DNA from 3 places in the Psychrobacillus sp. FSL K6-1415 genome. Region 2 is predicted to be linked to each of the others. Evidence: riboswitches for the same ligand, from Rfam matches in the RefSeq annotation. Region 2 holds a riboswitch; each other region holds the start of a gene.

Region 1 (5,548 bases), 400 kb from region 2:
AGGATTTAGAATTACCAAATGAGAGCTTCACAAAAGAAAGCTCAGTCGGGTCATTTTTAGAGTATTTCTTAGGGAAAGAATTAGTTGAAAAACAAATTGTGCCTGTGTTATCAGGTGTTTATTCTGGTGATCTCAATAAACTTTCTATCGCCACTACACTACCTTATTTGATTGACTATAAAAATAAATACGGCAGTATAATTAAGGGGTTAGAGGAAAACAGAGCAAAATTCCAAGCAGCAGCTAATAAAAAGTTCATTTCTTTCCAAAATGGACTTTCCACACTAATTGATCGCTTAGAGGAAGTGCTGGGCGAATCTACGATTATTAAAGGTGTGGCAACAAAGAAAGTAGAGAAGAAGGATGGACGTTATTCGGTTTTATTGACTAATGGGGAAACGGTTGAAGCAGATAGTGTAGTGCTAGCTACTCCTCATAATGTAGCGCAGCTGATTCTTCAAGATGAACAGTTGGATACCGATTTCAATAGACTAAAAAATTCATCTCTTATTAGTGTATATCTTGGATTTGATATTCCAGATAATCAGCTTCCAGCAGAGGGCACTGGTTTTATCGTATCTGAAAATAGTGATGTGAAATGTAATGCATGCACGTGGACAAGTCGTAAATGGACACACACGTCAAAAGACAATCAATTACTTGTTCGTATGTTCTATAAGAGCTCAAGTTCTGCCTTTGAGAGCATGAAGAATATGAGTGAAGAAGAGCTAGTAGAAGTTGCGCTCCAAGATATTAAAATAAGCTTGAAATTAACGGGCAAACCTGAGGTAATAGAAGTAACAAAATGGAACGATCAAATGCCAAATTATCATCTAGCACACGGGGATGCAATTCAATCATTAACAGCTAAGATGGCTGGTGAGATGCCAAATGTGGTGTTGGCTGGTTGTTCTTATTACGGGGTTGGAATTGTAGCTTGCATTAAGAACGGTAGAGAAACAGCAGAAAATATTATAAATTCAATAGTTGATTAAGTTTGCTGGCCAAAATTCATTTTTGGCCATTTTTTTATGGGGAAAATTGAATAGTTGCTTATTTGGTGAAATTTACATTTTCTTTTGTTGTGCTACGATTCAATTGGAGGTGAAGTATGCTTAAAGTAATGGATTCTTGCGAATATAATTTAATTGGTTTACAAATGTTAGCAAAAAGATTGAATGATACACATCCTCAAAAGGAGATAATCTTAGCTAAAGAAAAGGCAGCAAAAGCTGGACTGCAAGGTGAACGTAGAATAAGTGAAGTTTTTGCGAAATATACATTTCCTTTTGAATACTTTTTCGTTGAAAATATCGGATTAGATTCAAACGGTAAGTTCCAAATAGATGCTATCTTTCTTACTCCCTATTTCTTAGTAATTCTCGAAAGTAAAAATATAAGTGGAAAGTTATTTTTCAAACAAAACCCTGCGCAGTTAGAGCGCGAAACACTCGATGGTAAAATCGATGTTTTTGAAAGCCCAGAAATCCAGTTATCGCGAAATATTCATTTGCTACAAGAATGGCTGGGAAATCATGGGCTGACAATCCCAATATACGGTGTGATTGTTCTTAGCAATCCAAAAGTGAGAGTAATTGAACCACCGAAAAAACTTAGTGCTATTCTTCCCCAAACCATCCCAGTATATTTACGTAATCTTCCCCGCGAAAATGTATATTTTGATTCTGAAAAAATGAAAAAATTTGAAAATCAAATAAAAGTAGGTCAACAAACTTATATTCCCTTTCCAATGTGCGGACGCTGGGGTATTAATCCTAAAGATTTAAGAAGCGGTGTCCAGTGTGAAAGCTGTGATTTTCATGGAATGGAAAAAAGAAAAAATGGCTGGACTTGTCCTCGTTGTGGCTATTTTGATAAGCTCGGACATGAAAAGGCCATAAGGGATTGGTTTATGCTGATTAGTGATACTATAACTAATAAACAATGTAGAGACTTTCTTCATTTAGAATCAAAATATATCGCGCACAGAATCTTGCAATCAATGAATTTAACCAAGATAGGAACATCCAGAAACACTAAGTATAAATGGATATGGTAAAGCACCTGTGCATATACTGAAAAAGATAGAAAAAGAGTGAATCGCTAGAATGTAGCGAAGAATCGCTAGAATGTAGCGAAGAATCGCTAGAATGTAGTGAAGAATCGCTAGAATGTAGTGAAGAATCGCTAGAATGAAGCGGAGAATCGCTAGAATGTAGCGGAGAATCGCTAGAATGCAACGGAGAATCGCTAGAATGTAGCGAAGAATCACTAGAATGAAGAAGAAAATCACTTAAATAGGATAAATAAACACTAAGAGAAGTGTATAGAAAATTCAAAACACATCTTGACGCTTTAATGGAATAAAGGTACGATATGTTTAATTAAAAAATTGAATAATGAAATTCTTATCAAGAGAAGCCGAGGGACTGGCCCTACGAAGCTTCAGCAACCAGCCAATTAATTGGTCAGGTGCTAAATCCAGCAGACTTAACAAAGTCTGAAAGATGAGAAGGTGGTATCTTGCATACTCGTAAAGCCTTCTTTTCATGGAAGGCTTTTTTATATGGAGAGGATGGATACAAATGGGTTTATTAGAGAAGTTACAGTCGTCCATACTGACAGCGGATGGGGCAATGGGTACGCTACTTTATTCGTACGGAATTGACTATTGCAATGAAGAATTAAACATTCAAAAGCCGGAAATCATTGAGAAGATACATCAGGATTATATTGAGGCCGGAGCAGATATTATTCAAACGAATACGTATGGAGCGAATGCCATTAAATTGGCGCGTTACGGGCTAGAAAACCAAGTGAAAGAAATAAATGAAGCGGCTATCCAAATTGCTAAAAGAGCTGCTGCACCCGGAAACCAATTTGTCATAGGTACGATTGGGGGCATTAGAGGAATTCGGAAAAGTGATGCCACGCTCGGTGAGATTATCCATTCACTCGATCAGCAAGCCATCCAGCTGTTAGCGGGAGATCCAGATGGTTTATTACTCGAAACCTATTATGACTTAGAAGAATTAAAGACTACTGTGACTCATCTTCGTACCTTAACTGATATACCAATTATAGCCCAAGTATCCATGCATGAGCCTGGTATTTTGCAAAATGGCTTACCACTTAATGATGCTCTGCTTCAGCTTGAAGCAATTGGAGCGAACATAGTTGGAGTCAACTGTCGACTAGGTCCCCATCATACAATTCAAGCATTTGAAGGAGTAAAACTTCCGAATAAGGCTTTTCTCTCTGCTTATCCAAATGCTAGTTTACTGGATATAGATGAAGGGCGAATTGTCTATGAGTCCGATGCTGAATATTTTGGAAAAGCGGCGTTATATCTTAGGGATGCTGGAGTACGACTAATAGGAGGTTGCTGCGGGACGACACCAAAGCATATCGAAGCAGTAAAAAAACATATTGGTCATTTAGCGCCGATTACGAGTAAGGTTGTTGAAAACAGAAAGCCGATTATTATTCAAGACGCCAAGCCGACTAACACACTGGCTCTCCATGAAAAAGCAAAAACAGAAAGGACGATTATTGTTGAGCTAGACACTCCTCGTCATCTTGACACGACTACATTCATGGAAGGTTCAGAAAAGCTATATGCTGCTGGAATTGATGCAGTGACAATGGCGGATAACTCATTAGCCTCCCCACGTATTAGTAATATGGCAATGGGCTCGATGTTAAAACACCAAAAAAATATTAGACCGCTTGCTCATATTACATGCCGTGATCGTAATTTAATCGGTCTTCAATCTCATTTAATGGGGCTGGATGCGCTTGGAATCCATGATATTCTTGCTGTAACTGGAGACCCGACGAAAATTGGTGATTTCCCTGGGGCGACAAGTGTTTATGATGTATCAAGCCTAGAATTGATACAACTAATCAAACAATTAAACGAAGGTATTTCTTTCTCAGGAAAGTCACTACGAAAAAAAGCTAATTTCTCCGTAGCTGCTGCTTTTAATCCGAACGTTCGTGTTCTGGACCGTGCAGTGAAGCGACTAGAGAAGAAAATAGAATGTGGAGCAGATTATTTCATCACACAACCTGTCTACTCGAAAGATAAAATTCATGAAATTTATGAAGCGACTAAGCATTTATCAACCCCTATTTTCATTGGAATTATGCCACTGACTAATAGTCGTAATTCAGAATTCCTTCACAACGAAGTACCAGGTATAAAATTGTCCGAAGAGGTACTGGAGCGTATGCGTTTATGTGGAGATGATAGAGAGCTAGCTACTGCAGAAGGTATCCAAATTTCAAAGGAATTAATAGATACAGCAGCGAAGCTATTCAACGGTATTTATATAATTACGCCATTTTTCCGATACGATATGTCTCTTGAATTAATTCATTATATTCAAGAGATTGATCGAAAGAAAGAGAGAGGGTTCAGCTATGTCCAAACATCTAATTGAGCAACAACTCCAAGAAAGAATACTAATTATTGACGGTGCAATGGGAACGATGATTCAAAATGCGGATCTTAATCCCGAAGATTTCGGAGGGGATGAATACGACGGTTGTAATGAGTATTTAAATATAGTAAAACCGGATGTTATTGAACACGTCCATCGTGAATATTTAGCTGCTGGTGCTGATATTATTTGTACGAATACATTTGGTGGAACTCCTGTAGTGTTAAATGAATATGATCTCGGTAATCAGGCATATGATATTAACTTTCGTGCAGCTCAGCTAGCTAAAATATGTGCAGAGGAATTTTCTACTTCGGATTGGCCGAGATTTGTAGCGGGGGCAATTGGACCGACGACAAAAACATTATCAGTCACAGGTGGTATCACATTCGATGAACTTACGAACGACTTTTATGTGCAAGCAAAGGCTTTAGTAGAAGGTGGAGTAGATGTTATCTTACTGGAAACTAGTCAAGATATGCTGAATGTGAAGGCTGCAACAATCGGTATCAAACAGGCGTTTAAGGAATTGAATAAAGAGCTACCTATTATGATTTCAGGAACCATAGAGCCAATGGGAACGACACTTGCAGGGCAAAGTATCGAAGCGTTCTATATTTCAATCGAGCATATTAAACCACTTTCGGTAGGCTTAAATTGTGCGACAGGACCAGAATTTATGACAGATCATATCCGCTCGTTATCTGAGTTGTCGGATGGATATGTGAGCTGTTATCCAAATGCCGGCTTACCAGATGAAGAAGGGCATTACCATGAATCTCCAGAATCACTCTCTAAAAAGCTAAGAGGCTTTGCTGAAAAGGGATGGTTAAATGTTGTGGGTGGATGCTGTGGAACGACCCCTGCTCATATTCGAGCAGTCCGAGAAGCAGTACAAGATCTTGCTCCACGTAAACCGGTAGAGTTGGGTCGACAAGGGCATGTTGTTTCTGGAATTGAGCCTCTTCAATATGATGAGTCAATGCGTCCTTTATTCATAGGGGAGCGTACGAATGTAATAGGTTCTCGGAAGTTTAAACGTTTAATCGTGGATGAAAAGTTTGAAGAAGCATCTGAAATTGCGCGAGCACAGGTTAAAGGTG
Region 2 (5,548 bases):
TAGAAGCCTCCCCGGAACTACAAGCCGCTAAAAAAGTTATGGATACTAAACCAACCGCTACTAATTTGAAATACTTTTTCATGTTCATTCTCCTCATCCTTTTACTAAGTTTTTATTTTTTACTTCTTCTAACGCTGAAAGTGCTAGTTTCTTAATGGTCATATCATCCATAGGAGGATTATGGAGTCCCGCTCGGACATCTCGATAGTAACGTTGTAGTGGATTAGTTCGCTGTAAGCTTTTGGCGCCAACTAAACGCATTGCTTTATCAACAATAGTGATGGCTGAATTAGTAACTATATGCTTTGCCACACTTACTTCGTTGGAAAGTAGTTCTTTTGTAGCCTCATTGTCATACGAGGTAGCGACTCCGTAAATGACTAATCTTGCTTTAGTAAGTTCTAAATCTATTTCTCCTATAAGCTGTTGAACGTTTGGCAGCTGTGCAATAGATCCGTTCAAGCTATTTGGTGAATGGGTATTGGCAAACTGTACTGCGTAGTCTCTTGCTGCCTGTGCGATTCCGAGATAGGTCGCTGGTATATGTAATAGCCACCCATTAATCTTTCCACCACTAGCGAACTCGGGGAGCTCTACTAGATATGACTCATGAACGATTACGTTATTCAATACTAAGTCATTACTACTCGTTCCTCGCATGGATACAACATCCCAGGTTTCTTCAATGGAAAGGCCAGCTGTATTGCGAGGAATAAGGAAGAAACCAACTTTTTCTTTTTCCTCAATCCATGCAGATGTTAAAAAGTAGGATAGAACAGGGGATGCGGTCGTGAATATTTTACGTCCATTTAGTATCCAAGAATCTCCTTTTCTTATGGCTTTAGTTCCAGGCCTACCCCCACGCGTTGGGCTTCCAGTTTGAGCTTCACTGACAGAACGATTTATGAGTGCGCCATTTAATACTTCTGCTGCAAAAAAATCGAGTTTCTCTTTCTTCCAAAGTTTGTTTTCAAATAGTTCACCAACAACACCTAAGCTCCAACCTACTGATAGGGCTGTGTTGGCATCAAAGCTAGCAAGTGTTTCTTGTAAAAGAACCATATCGTATACAGAAAATCCATTACCACCATACGATTCAGGTAGTGTAAGGCTTGCATATCCGATATTGATCAAATCATCCACGTTTTCTTTTGGAAAAATAGATTGTTCATCAATTTCGGCGGACTTGCTTTTAAATTTTTCTTCTAACTCATATAACTGATTAATCCAATACTGCTGTTTTTCCGTTTTGATGTACAAGTTATTCACAGTTGTCGTCTCCTTTTAATTTTAATTATTCCTATGTGTTAAGTTGGTTTTAAGTGCAAATAAAAAACCCTTTTGAAAATCAAAAGAGTAAGTAGTTTTATGTACACTTATCTCTCAAGTTTCTTGCTGGAAGTAGCACCATACCATAGAAGTGGCGGTTGCTGAAGCATCATCGGACCAGTCCCTCAGCTTCTCTTAATAAGTAGTATGGAGTTGTGGGAATAATCGTACTACTTAATCTACAAGAAGTCAATAGTAATTCTTATCAATTTACTATGGATTAAGTATTTGATTCTATTTTAGGGGTTTTTGAACTGTCATTCAGGGTATTAACAATAGTGTAGATATAAGTAGAGGAGGAGTTTGTTTGGATAAGAAAGTAACTGGAAATAGCAAAGATGAACAATTAGAAAAATTCCGTGTGGACGATCAAGGACAAGCATTGACTACGAATCAAGGACTAAAAATATCTGAGGATGAATTTTCTCTAAAAGCAGGAGAACGAGGGCCTACTTTGATAGAAGATTTCCATTTTCGTGAAAAAATGACGCATTTTGATCATGAGCGCATACCAGAAAGAGTAGTACATGCTAGAGGTTATGCGGCTCATGGGGAATTCGAATTATACGAATCAGCTAGTGAATTTACGAAGGCAAAGTTTTTACAAACACCTGGTACAAAGACTCCAGTGTTTGTACGGTTTTCTACTGTGGCAGGTTCACGTGGATCTGGTGAATTAGCTCGCGATGCTAGAGGATTCGCTACTAAGTTTTATACGGAAGAAGGAAATTATGATTTAGTAGCAAATAACATTCCTGTCTTTTTCATTCAAGATGCTATTAAATTTCCAGACCTGGTGCATGCTATAAAGCCAGAGCCACACAATGAAATTCCGCAGGCTGCGACTGCTCATGATACGTTTTGGGATTTTGTTGCTAACAATGAGGAGACGGCACATATGATCATGTGGACAATGTCAGATAGGGCTATACCACGTAGCTTTCGTATGATGGAAGGGTTCGGTGTAAATACATTTCGTTTCATTAACGAGGCAGGTAAATCCCATTTTGTAAAATTTCATTGGAAACCACTACTTGGTACCCATTCAGTTGTATGGGATGAGGCACAAAAGATAAATGGGAAAGATCCGGATTTCCATCGTCGTGACCTATATGATGCGATAGATAATGGGGATTATCCTGAGTATGAATTTGGAGTCCAACTTATCGCAGAGGAAGACGAATTTAAATTTGATTTTGATATTTTGGATCCTACTAAACTATGGCCAGAGGAAGAGATACCAGTAAAAATTTTAGGGAAGATGACATTAAATCGTAACGTAGATAATGTATTTGCTGAAACTGAGCAAGTTGCGTTCCATCCAGGAAGTGTTGTACCAGGAATAGATTTCTCAAATGATCCACTACTTCAAGGACGATTATTCTCTTATACAGATACACAATTAATCCGTCTTGGTGGTCCTAATTTTCATGAGCTACCGATAAACAGACCTGTTTGCCCATTCCACAATAACCAGCGTGATGGATATGGAAGACAATCGATTAATGTGGGAAGAGTGAACTATCATAAAAACTCTCTTGCTGGGAATACTCCGATACCTGTTAGTGAAGCTGAAGGTGGGTATTCGCATTACCAGGAGAAGATAGATGCTCGAAAAGTTCGTGCACGAAGTGAGAGCTTTAAAGACCATTTTTCGCAAGCTAAGTTATTTTGGAATAGCATGAGTAATCCAGAAAAAGAACATATTATTAGTGCATTTAGCTTCGAACTTGGTAAGTGTAAAGAATTGACAGTTCGTCAACAAGTTCTAGAGATGTTCGCGAAAGTTGATTTGGATTTATCGAATAAGGTAGCGGAAAATTTAGGACTTGTAGTGCAAGGTGTGAGTACTACAACTACTACAAAATCTTCCCCGGCACTTAGTCAGTTAAATACTTTTATGAAGCCACATACTAGAAAAATAGCTGTTTTAGTTGGAGAAGGGTTTGAAGAGGATTTACCCTCAATTCTAGCAGATTTAAAAGCAGGCGGAACAATGCCGGAAATAGTGAGTGATCATCATGGATCAGTTGTTGGAGCAGATGGGACGTTGCTGCCAGTAGACCATACTTTCCTAACAGCTGATTCGGTATTATTTGATGCGGTATATGTAGCAAGTTTACATGGTAAAACAGCTATGTTTGAAAAAGAGGCTACGTATTTCATCAAGGAAGCTTATGCACATTTTAAACCGATTGGCGCTACATTTAGTGGTGAGCAACTAGTGGACAATCTTCACTTTACTGGTCAAGCTGGTGTACTCTCCAAAGAATCTGGGAAAAGTTTCGTGGACAGTTTCCTAAAAGCTATTGCTGCGCATCGATTCTGGAACAGAGCAGTATAAATATCAAGTGGGCATGTCCAACTATTAGGACATGCCCATTTTACATAGAACATAAATTATATAGTGTTAGTGAGAAAACGTTTGACCATTTTTCTTTGTGTATAATATAGACAGAGGTTTACAGATACTGAGTAGAAGCAAAAGCAGAGGGGGAAATTTCATGCATTATGTAATAATCGGTGGAGATGCAGCTGGGATGAGTGCAGCTATGGAAATTGTACGTAACGATCCAGACTCTCAGATTACAACGCTAGAAAAAGGGCATATCTATTCCTATGGGCAGTGTGGATTACCCTATGTAGTCGGAAAGCATGTTCCTTCTTCAACAGATGTAATAGCTCGAAGTGTAGAAATGTTCCGAAGTAAGTATGGGATTGATGCAAAAACAGGATACGAAGTGACGAAGGTGGATAACATAAATAAAACTGTATCAGGGGAAATCTTACAAACTAGGGAAAATTTTATATTAAATTATGATCGTTTACTTATAGCAACTGGTGCGACCCCAGTTATCCCAAAATGGGATGGTGGTCATTTATTAGGGATTCATACGATTAAAACGATTCCAAATACAGAGGCGATTATCTCAGATCTAGAAAATGTTCAGCAAGTTACAATAATTGGTGGGGGATACATCGGGCTAGAAATGGCAGAGAACTTTGTGAGTATTGGGAAAAAGGTGCGAATTATTCAAAGAAGCAATCAGCTTGCTGGTATATTTGATAACGATGTAGCATCTTTTATACATGAGCATGCAAAGGAAAATAATATAGAAGTATTATTAAATGAAGAAGTTCAATCGTTAAAGGGAGTTAATCGGGTAAATACGGTTATAACAGACAAAGGGAGTTATCCAACTGACTTAGTCTTAGTGGCTGTCGGAGTTAAACCAACAACTGAATTTTTAAAGGGAACTGGCATTGAAATGCAACTAAATGGGGCAGTTGTAGTTAATAATCATTTAGAAACGAATTTAGATAGTATTTATGCGGCGGGAGATTGTGCAACTCATTTTCATCGTATTAAAGAATTGAATGATTATATCCCTCTAGGAACTACTGCAAATAAACAAGGGAGAATTGCCGGATTAAATATGATTGGTCAACGGACAGAGTTTAAAGGTATAGTTGGCACATCCATCATGAAATTTTTTAATTTGGCACTTGGAAAAACAGGTTTATCTGAGAAAGAAGCAAAAAAGCTTGGTATTTCATATGAAGTCCATGTTCAGGAATCAACGGACATCGCAGGCTATTATCCGGGCAAGGAAACGATGCATATAAAACTGATCTACAGTGTTGGTGACCAACAACTTTTAGGTGGCCAAATTATTGGTGGAAATGGTGTAGATAAAAGAATTGATGTATTAGCAACAGCTCTTTATCATCAAATGACCTTTTCTGAGTTATTGGATCTTGACCTTGCATATGCTCCTCCGTTTAATGGAGTTTGGGATCCGTTACAGCAATTGGCAAAACGAAATACTGTAAAGAAATAAAAAAGTAATGTTGACTATTTGCATTTTGTTGCATATACTAAAAAAAATAATTAGTAACCAGCGAAGAAAAGGACATGAATCATTTTAACTTTCTTATCAGAGAATGGGGTCACCGACTGAAAGCCCTTAAAGAAAAACGAATGGTTTACCACCTTGGAGCAATTATGGGGAACGCATTTATGTAATTATCCATAATCGGGAAACCGTTATCTTGTATGAGCGCAACAGAATTTTTAGTGTTGCAAATTAGGGTGGAACCACGACCACACTCGTCCCTTTACCGGGATGGGTGTGGTCTTTTTGTATTATGGAAAGTCAGTAAAAAATGATAATTTAATATTCAAGCGAAGAAAAGGACATGAATTATTTAAAACTTT
Region 3 (5,548 bases), 3.3 Mb from region 2:
AATAATGAAAGTGATTATTTCTAAGAACCTAGGTTTATAAGGTTTGTTTGACAAAAGTAGATTACATCAAAAATAAAGCGTGACACATTGGATGATTATTTCAATGTGTCACGCTTTATTAGATTCATCTCAAGTATGTGTGCTTAGTTCCCGGCATGTCTCCATTGTGTAGGTGTTCCTGCTTTTGGACAATTAGGGAATGTAGCTCCTTCTTCTAATTCCATTTCATCGCCATCCTCATCTATATATGTGCCAGATTCAGTTACTGGTTCACCAGAATTGTGATGATGTCCTTCTGCGTGTTTCCAATAAGTTGCTACTTCCGATTCTGGACAAGAAGGGAATTTATCGCCCTTATTTAATCTTTTAGTAATTCCGGCCTCACATGTATAGGCTCCACTTTCTTCTACTACCTCATCTGTTGCATGTTCGTACTGTTGATTTCCCATTTTAAATACCTCCTTCATATTATATAACCTCTACAATCTATTTACCCAGCACAGAATGTCTAAAACATGAAGGGTATATCTAAGTAGGTTTAATATTCTTTTGTTTAGGGAGGTACAAGTAAAGCAAGATAATAGCTATAATTGTCTTAATTTAGTGAGTTCATTGATCTATACTTTATAAGATTAAAATATTCCATATGCCAATGTTTAAATGTGTATTCCTACTTTCTCATATTGTTTTGAAGCAATTTCTAGCGCTTGTTCAAAATCAGCTATTAAATCATTAACATTCTCTAATCCGACTGAAAAACGTAGTAATCCATCTGTTATTCCGCGTTTATCTCGTTCCGACTTGGGCATCGCGGCGTGAGACATTTGAGCTGGATGGGAGAGAATGGATTCTACTCCGCCTAAACTTACCGCAAATACAGGAATTTTAACGTTTTCAACAAATGCCTTAGCGGTGGATTTATTCGGTAAACAGAAGGAAAGGACAGCACCAGCACTACTCGATTGCTTGTTATGCGTTTCGTATCCTGGATGAGTGGAAAGTCCAGGGAAAAAGACATTCTCCACCAAATCATGCCGATTTAGATAGTTTGCAATTTTTTGGGCAGACTGAGCGGATTTTTCAAAACGGACATTTAATGTTTTGATACCTTGAATGAGAGAAAATGAATCTTGCGCACCTAAAATAGCACCAAATGAGTTTTGGATAAATGCTAAACGCTTACCTAACTCCTCGTCTTTTATAACCGCAAGTCCTGCAATAATATCGCTATGCCCAGATAAAAATTTTGTTGCACTATGTAAGACGATATCAATTCCTAAATCTAATGGACGCTGATATAACGGTGTCATAAATGTATTGTCTAAGAAGGTTAAACAAGCATTGGATTTTGCAAGCTCCACGACAGCGGTAATATCAGTAATACCTAAGCATGGATTCGAAGGGGTCTCGATGTAAATCAGTTTTGTATTTGATTGCATTGCACTTGCAATTGCTTCCACATTCGTAAAATCTGCAAAACTGTGCTCAATACCAAAACGAGGCAATACTTCTGTAACAAAACGAAAGGTTCCACCGTATACGTCTTCTGTAATAACGATATGATCGCCTGAAGACAAAAGCATAAATGCAGAAGAAATTGCCGCAATTCCTGATGCAAATGCCAATCCTCTAGTCCCCCCCTCTAATTCAGCAATCGTTTTTTCGAGTGCGTCTCTTGTAGGATTTCCCGATCGACTATAGTCATAAGGTCCAAAATCATCAAAGCTTTCTTGATGGAAAGTGGAGGATAAATAGATAGGAACATTTACAGATCCAGTTTTTATCTCCGAATCTCCGCGTGTAGAGGCAACAATTATACTAGTCTCCAACGACTCTTTGTAATCACTCATTAATTATGACCTCGCTTTCTAATGTATTTAATACTTGTTTTAAATCTGCGATTAAATCTTCTACTTCTTCAATCCCAACCGAAAAACGAAGGAGACTATTATCAACTCCTCGTGCATTCCGTTCCTCTTCAGGTATATCGGCATGTGTTTGTGTAGCAGGATACGTGATAAAGCTCTCTACACCACCAAGACTTTCAGCAAATACAATCAGTCTCAAATTCTTTAGGAAAGGAGCCACCCATTCGCTTTTTTGTAAACGGAAGGATAACATTCCGCCAACTCCTGGATATAACACATCCTTAACAGCAGATTCCTGCTTTAAAAATTCAGTAATTCTTTTTGCATTTAAATCATGCTGCTTCATACGTAGATGAAGTGTTTTTAATCCTCTTATTAACAACCAAGAATCGAAAGGAGAAAGGACAGCGCCTGCAGCATTATGGTTGACTTGCAGTTGTTCACTTAGATCAGTACCTTTTGTTACCACCAATCCTGCAAGTACATCGTTATGTCCCCCAATATATTTTGTGCCACTATGGATGACAATATGGGCACCCAATTCAATAGGTCGCTGTAAATAAGGGGTTAAGAATGTATTGTCTACGATTAACAATAGATTATGCTCTTCTGCTATATCCGCAAATAGCTGTATGTCGATTTCCTGCATTAAAGGGTTAGTGGGTGTTTCGATAAATAAGGCTTTTGTATTTTCTGTTATTAATGCTTTTACTTCTTCAGCTGATTCAAATTTTGTATAAGTAGTACGGATATTATATGAATCTGCGTACTGGTTGAATAATCGGTATGTACCACCATACAAATCATCAGGAGCAATTAACTCATCTCCTGACCGAAAAAGGGATAAAACCAATTGTATTGCAGCCATACCAGAACTACAGGCAAAGCCAGCATCTCCACCTTCTAATTTTGCAATTCCTTCCTCTAAAATAGCTCGTGTCGGGTTCTTAGTTCGTGTGTAGTCGTATCCTGTAGACTGCCCAATCCCATTGTGTTTGTAAGCTGTGGAGAGATAAATAGGGGGATTTACCGCCCCGGTTTTTTCATCACTATGATTTCCCAATTGAACTAACTGTGTATCAATACTGTTTTTTGTCATAAGTATTCATCCTTTACAATTAAAATAAAAAAGAGGATTCTCTAATAAGAAGAGAACCCTCAAGTAAATATCGAAGTTTGTCTTCTTATCTTCAAGACGTCATACGTCTATTGGAATTAGCACCATACCTAAGCGTGGCTGGTTGCTGAGACATCTAAGGGCCAATCCCTCCGTCTCTCTGGATAAGAAAAAAATATGAAATTATCAAAATTTTAAATTTAAATAATCTTAACACTTAGTGGCTATTAATACAATACGTTTTTTTGTTTCAAGTTATGACATAAATGTCAGTATTAAAACAATTACTCCGAGTATTAAAGATATCCATCCCACAACTAACTTGTGAGAATAAGCTAAAGCTACGAGCCCTAATAGAACTGCACCTGCACCTAGCCAAAGGGGAGCATAAAAGAAACCAAGTACCCCTAAGACTATACCTAACAAACCAACCCATAATCCTGTAGAAGAATCCAACATCCACACCTCCCATCCTATAATGTAGGAACTCCAAGAAGAAAAGTCCCTTTACATATTATATGAAGGGTATAGAGGAGGGGCATAAACAATCTGCAGATTCATTGCAGAGATAGGCCATTATGCTGGTCTTTTATTAAATAAACAAAATATTAGAATGTAGCTTAAAATTTGTTATAATTACAAACAGACCCGTTGGTATGTTAGGAGGAAAAATAGCTATGGATACTAAATCACTCTTGATTGAAACTGCTACAATTCTTTTTCAGGAAAAAGGTTACAAAACTGTAGGACTCAATGAAATTTTAAAAGCTAGTAATGTTTCAAAGGGTGCTCTTTACCATCACTTTCCAGATGGCAAAGAAGAACTCTTGATAACTTGTTTACACGCTCTAAAAGAAGACATAACCACAGATATTGAAGCTATTTTTAGTAAGCATCTTACAACTAAGGACGCCATAATTTCAACGATTGATACTTTAATAAATAGCTTTGAAAAAAGAGGTACTATTACTGGCTATACATTTAGCAGTATTGTTAGTGAAATGGCAACAATGAGTGAACCAGTTCGCAAAGCGTGCAGTGAGTTATATGAAAATATTGAACGCATCTACTGTGCTAAGCTATTATCCGATGGCTTTTCGGATGAAACAGCTGCCTCTGTATCGTTATTGTTGACTGCTTCGATTGAAGGGGCCATGATGCTTTGTTTAACGAAACAATCTACGAATCCTTTAAAAACAATTGCAGAACTATTACCGAACTTGTTGGAGAAGCTATAAAAATGGAATTTAAAGCGAAGGTCTTTACTAAACTTTGAGAGGAAGAAAAAAATGCATCAAGAAAACAGACTACCAAGAAATGCAAAGGAAGGCCTATTATTCGGCACAATTATCTCAACACTTACGGTTATATTCATGACCTCCTTAAATATCATTCTCTCTTTTGGAGAATTTAACGGAGAAGTTGCTTTAACCATCTTAAAAGCGCTACCGATTATTTGGGTTATTGTTATGATCATTGAACCAACTATTTTTGGACGTATTGCAGAAGCTTTAGTTAAAAAATTCACTAAGCCTACGGATAGCTTCAACTCCAAAATTTTATTCCGAATTCTTTTTACCGTATTAGGGATGTCTGCAGCTATGACACTTATTGGTGATATTGTAGGAAATGGCTTTAGAATGGAAATCTTCAGCAACTGGTTAACGAATTGGCCGCGTAACTTCGCAATCGTGCTTATTGCAGAAAGCTTAGTAATTCAACCTATTGCCCGTTTTGCAATGATAAAATTACATGAATCTCAGGATGGCAAAGCTCAAGCAGAAGCTGTTGTAAGTACAAAATAACTAACAAAAACGCTCAGACATATTTTGTCTAAGCGTTTTTTCTTTTCACTATAACTAAAACATCAGCAGACATTGTTCAATGTCTGTTTCTATTTTCCACCCAGTAGGTCAAATAATCCTCCTGCTATACTGCCTTCACCTTTTGAACCACCACCTGGTGTTTGAGGGGCAGCAGCAAATACTTTACTAGCTAATCTGCTAAATGGAAGTGATTGGATCCATACGGTACCAGGACCACGAAGGGTAGCGAAGAATAATCCTTCTCCACCAAATAAGGCTGTTTTAACTCCCTTGACCATTTCGATATTGTAATCTACATCCGCAGTCATTGCTACGAGACATCCAGTATCTACTCGTAAAACCTCTCCTTGCTGTAGTGATTTTCTATGAATAGTTCCCCCTGCATGCACGAAAGCTAGGCCATCACCCTCAAGTTTTTGCATAATGAAACCTTCACCACCAAAGAAACCTGCACCTAGCTTACGTTGAAATTCAATGCCAATCGTAACCCCTTTAGCTGCTGCTAGAAATGCATCCTTTTGACAAATAATTTTTCCGCGGTATTGGCTTAAGTCCATAGGAATAATCTTTCCAGGGTAAGGTGATGCGAAGTAGACATGTTTTTTGCCACTACCAGTATTGGTGAATGTTGTCATGAATAAACTCTCTCCAGTAAGCATACGTTTACCTGCACCCATTAATTTACCCATAAGTCCGCCACTGCTACCACCCGATCCTGATGAGCCATCGCCGAAAAT

What was found. A riboswitch is a leader RNA that binds a small molecule or an ion and turns the genes downstream of it on or off. The one in region 2 is predicted to bind S-adenosylmethionine.
Region 1: linked by a shared signal. The riboswitch ahead of MKY60_RS16890 (bifunctional homocysteine S-methyltransferase/methylenetetrahydrofolate reductase) and the one ahead of MKY60_RS19055 (acyl-CoA dehydrogenase family protein) in region 2 are both predicted to bind S-adenosylmethionine.
Region 3: linked by a shared signal. The riboswitch ahead of MKY60_RS02900 (methionine biosynthesis PLP-dependent protein) and the one ahead of MKY60_RS19055 (acyl-CoA dehydrogenase family protein) in region 2 are both predicted to bind S-adenosylmethionine.

Annotation. Positions count from the first base shown of each region.
Region 1 covers NZ_JBBOOQ010000001.1:3,485,050-3,490,597, reverse strand. Annotated here, with positions in the region: gene MKY60_RS16900 (protoporphyrinogen oxidase) at 1-995, shown strand, start outside; gene MKY60_RS16895 (NERD domain-containing protein) at 1,112-2,059, shown strand; SAM riboswitch class I at 2,406-2,514, shown strand; gene MKY60_RS16890 (bifunctional homocysteine S-methyltransferase/methylenetetrahydrofolate reductase) at 2,586-4,445, shown strand; gene metH (methionine synthase) at 4,426-5,548, shown strand, end outside.
Region 2 covers NZ_JBBOOQ010000001.1:3,880,744-3,886,291, reverse strand. Annotated here, with positions in the region: gene MKY60_RS19060 (transporter substrate-binding domain-containing protein) at 1-82, opposite strand, end outside; gene MKY60_RS19055 (acyl-CoA dehydrogenase family protein) at 94-1,269, opposite strand; SAM riboswitch class I at 1,374-1,474, opposite strand; gene MKY60_RS19050 (catalase) at 1,637-3,673, shown strand; gene MKY60_RS19045 (FAD-dependent oxidoreductase) at 3,834-5,171, shown strand.
Region 3 covers NZ_JBBOOQ010000001.1:593,384-598,931, forward strand. Annotated here, with positions in the region: gene MKY60_RS02885 (acyl-CoA dehydrogenase family protein) at 1-40, shown strand, start outside; gene MKY60_RS02890 (hypothetical protein) at 144-449, opposite strand; gene metC (cystathionine beta-lyase) at 657-1,850, opposite strand; gene MKY60_RS02900 (methionine biosynthesis PLP-dependent protein) at 1,843-2,967, opposite strand; SAM riboswitch class I at 3,050-3,156, opposite strand; gene MKY60_RS02905 (hypothetical protein) at 3,241-3,444, opposite strand; gene MKY60_RS02910 (TetR/AcrR family transcriptional regulator) at 3,663-4,223, shown strand; gene MKY60_RS02915 (DUF2798 domain-containing protein) at 4,275-4,790, shown strand; gene MKY60_RS02920 (TIGR00266 family protein) at 4,880-5,548, opposite strand, start outside.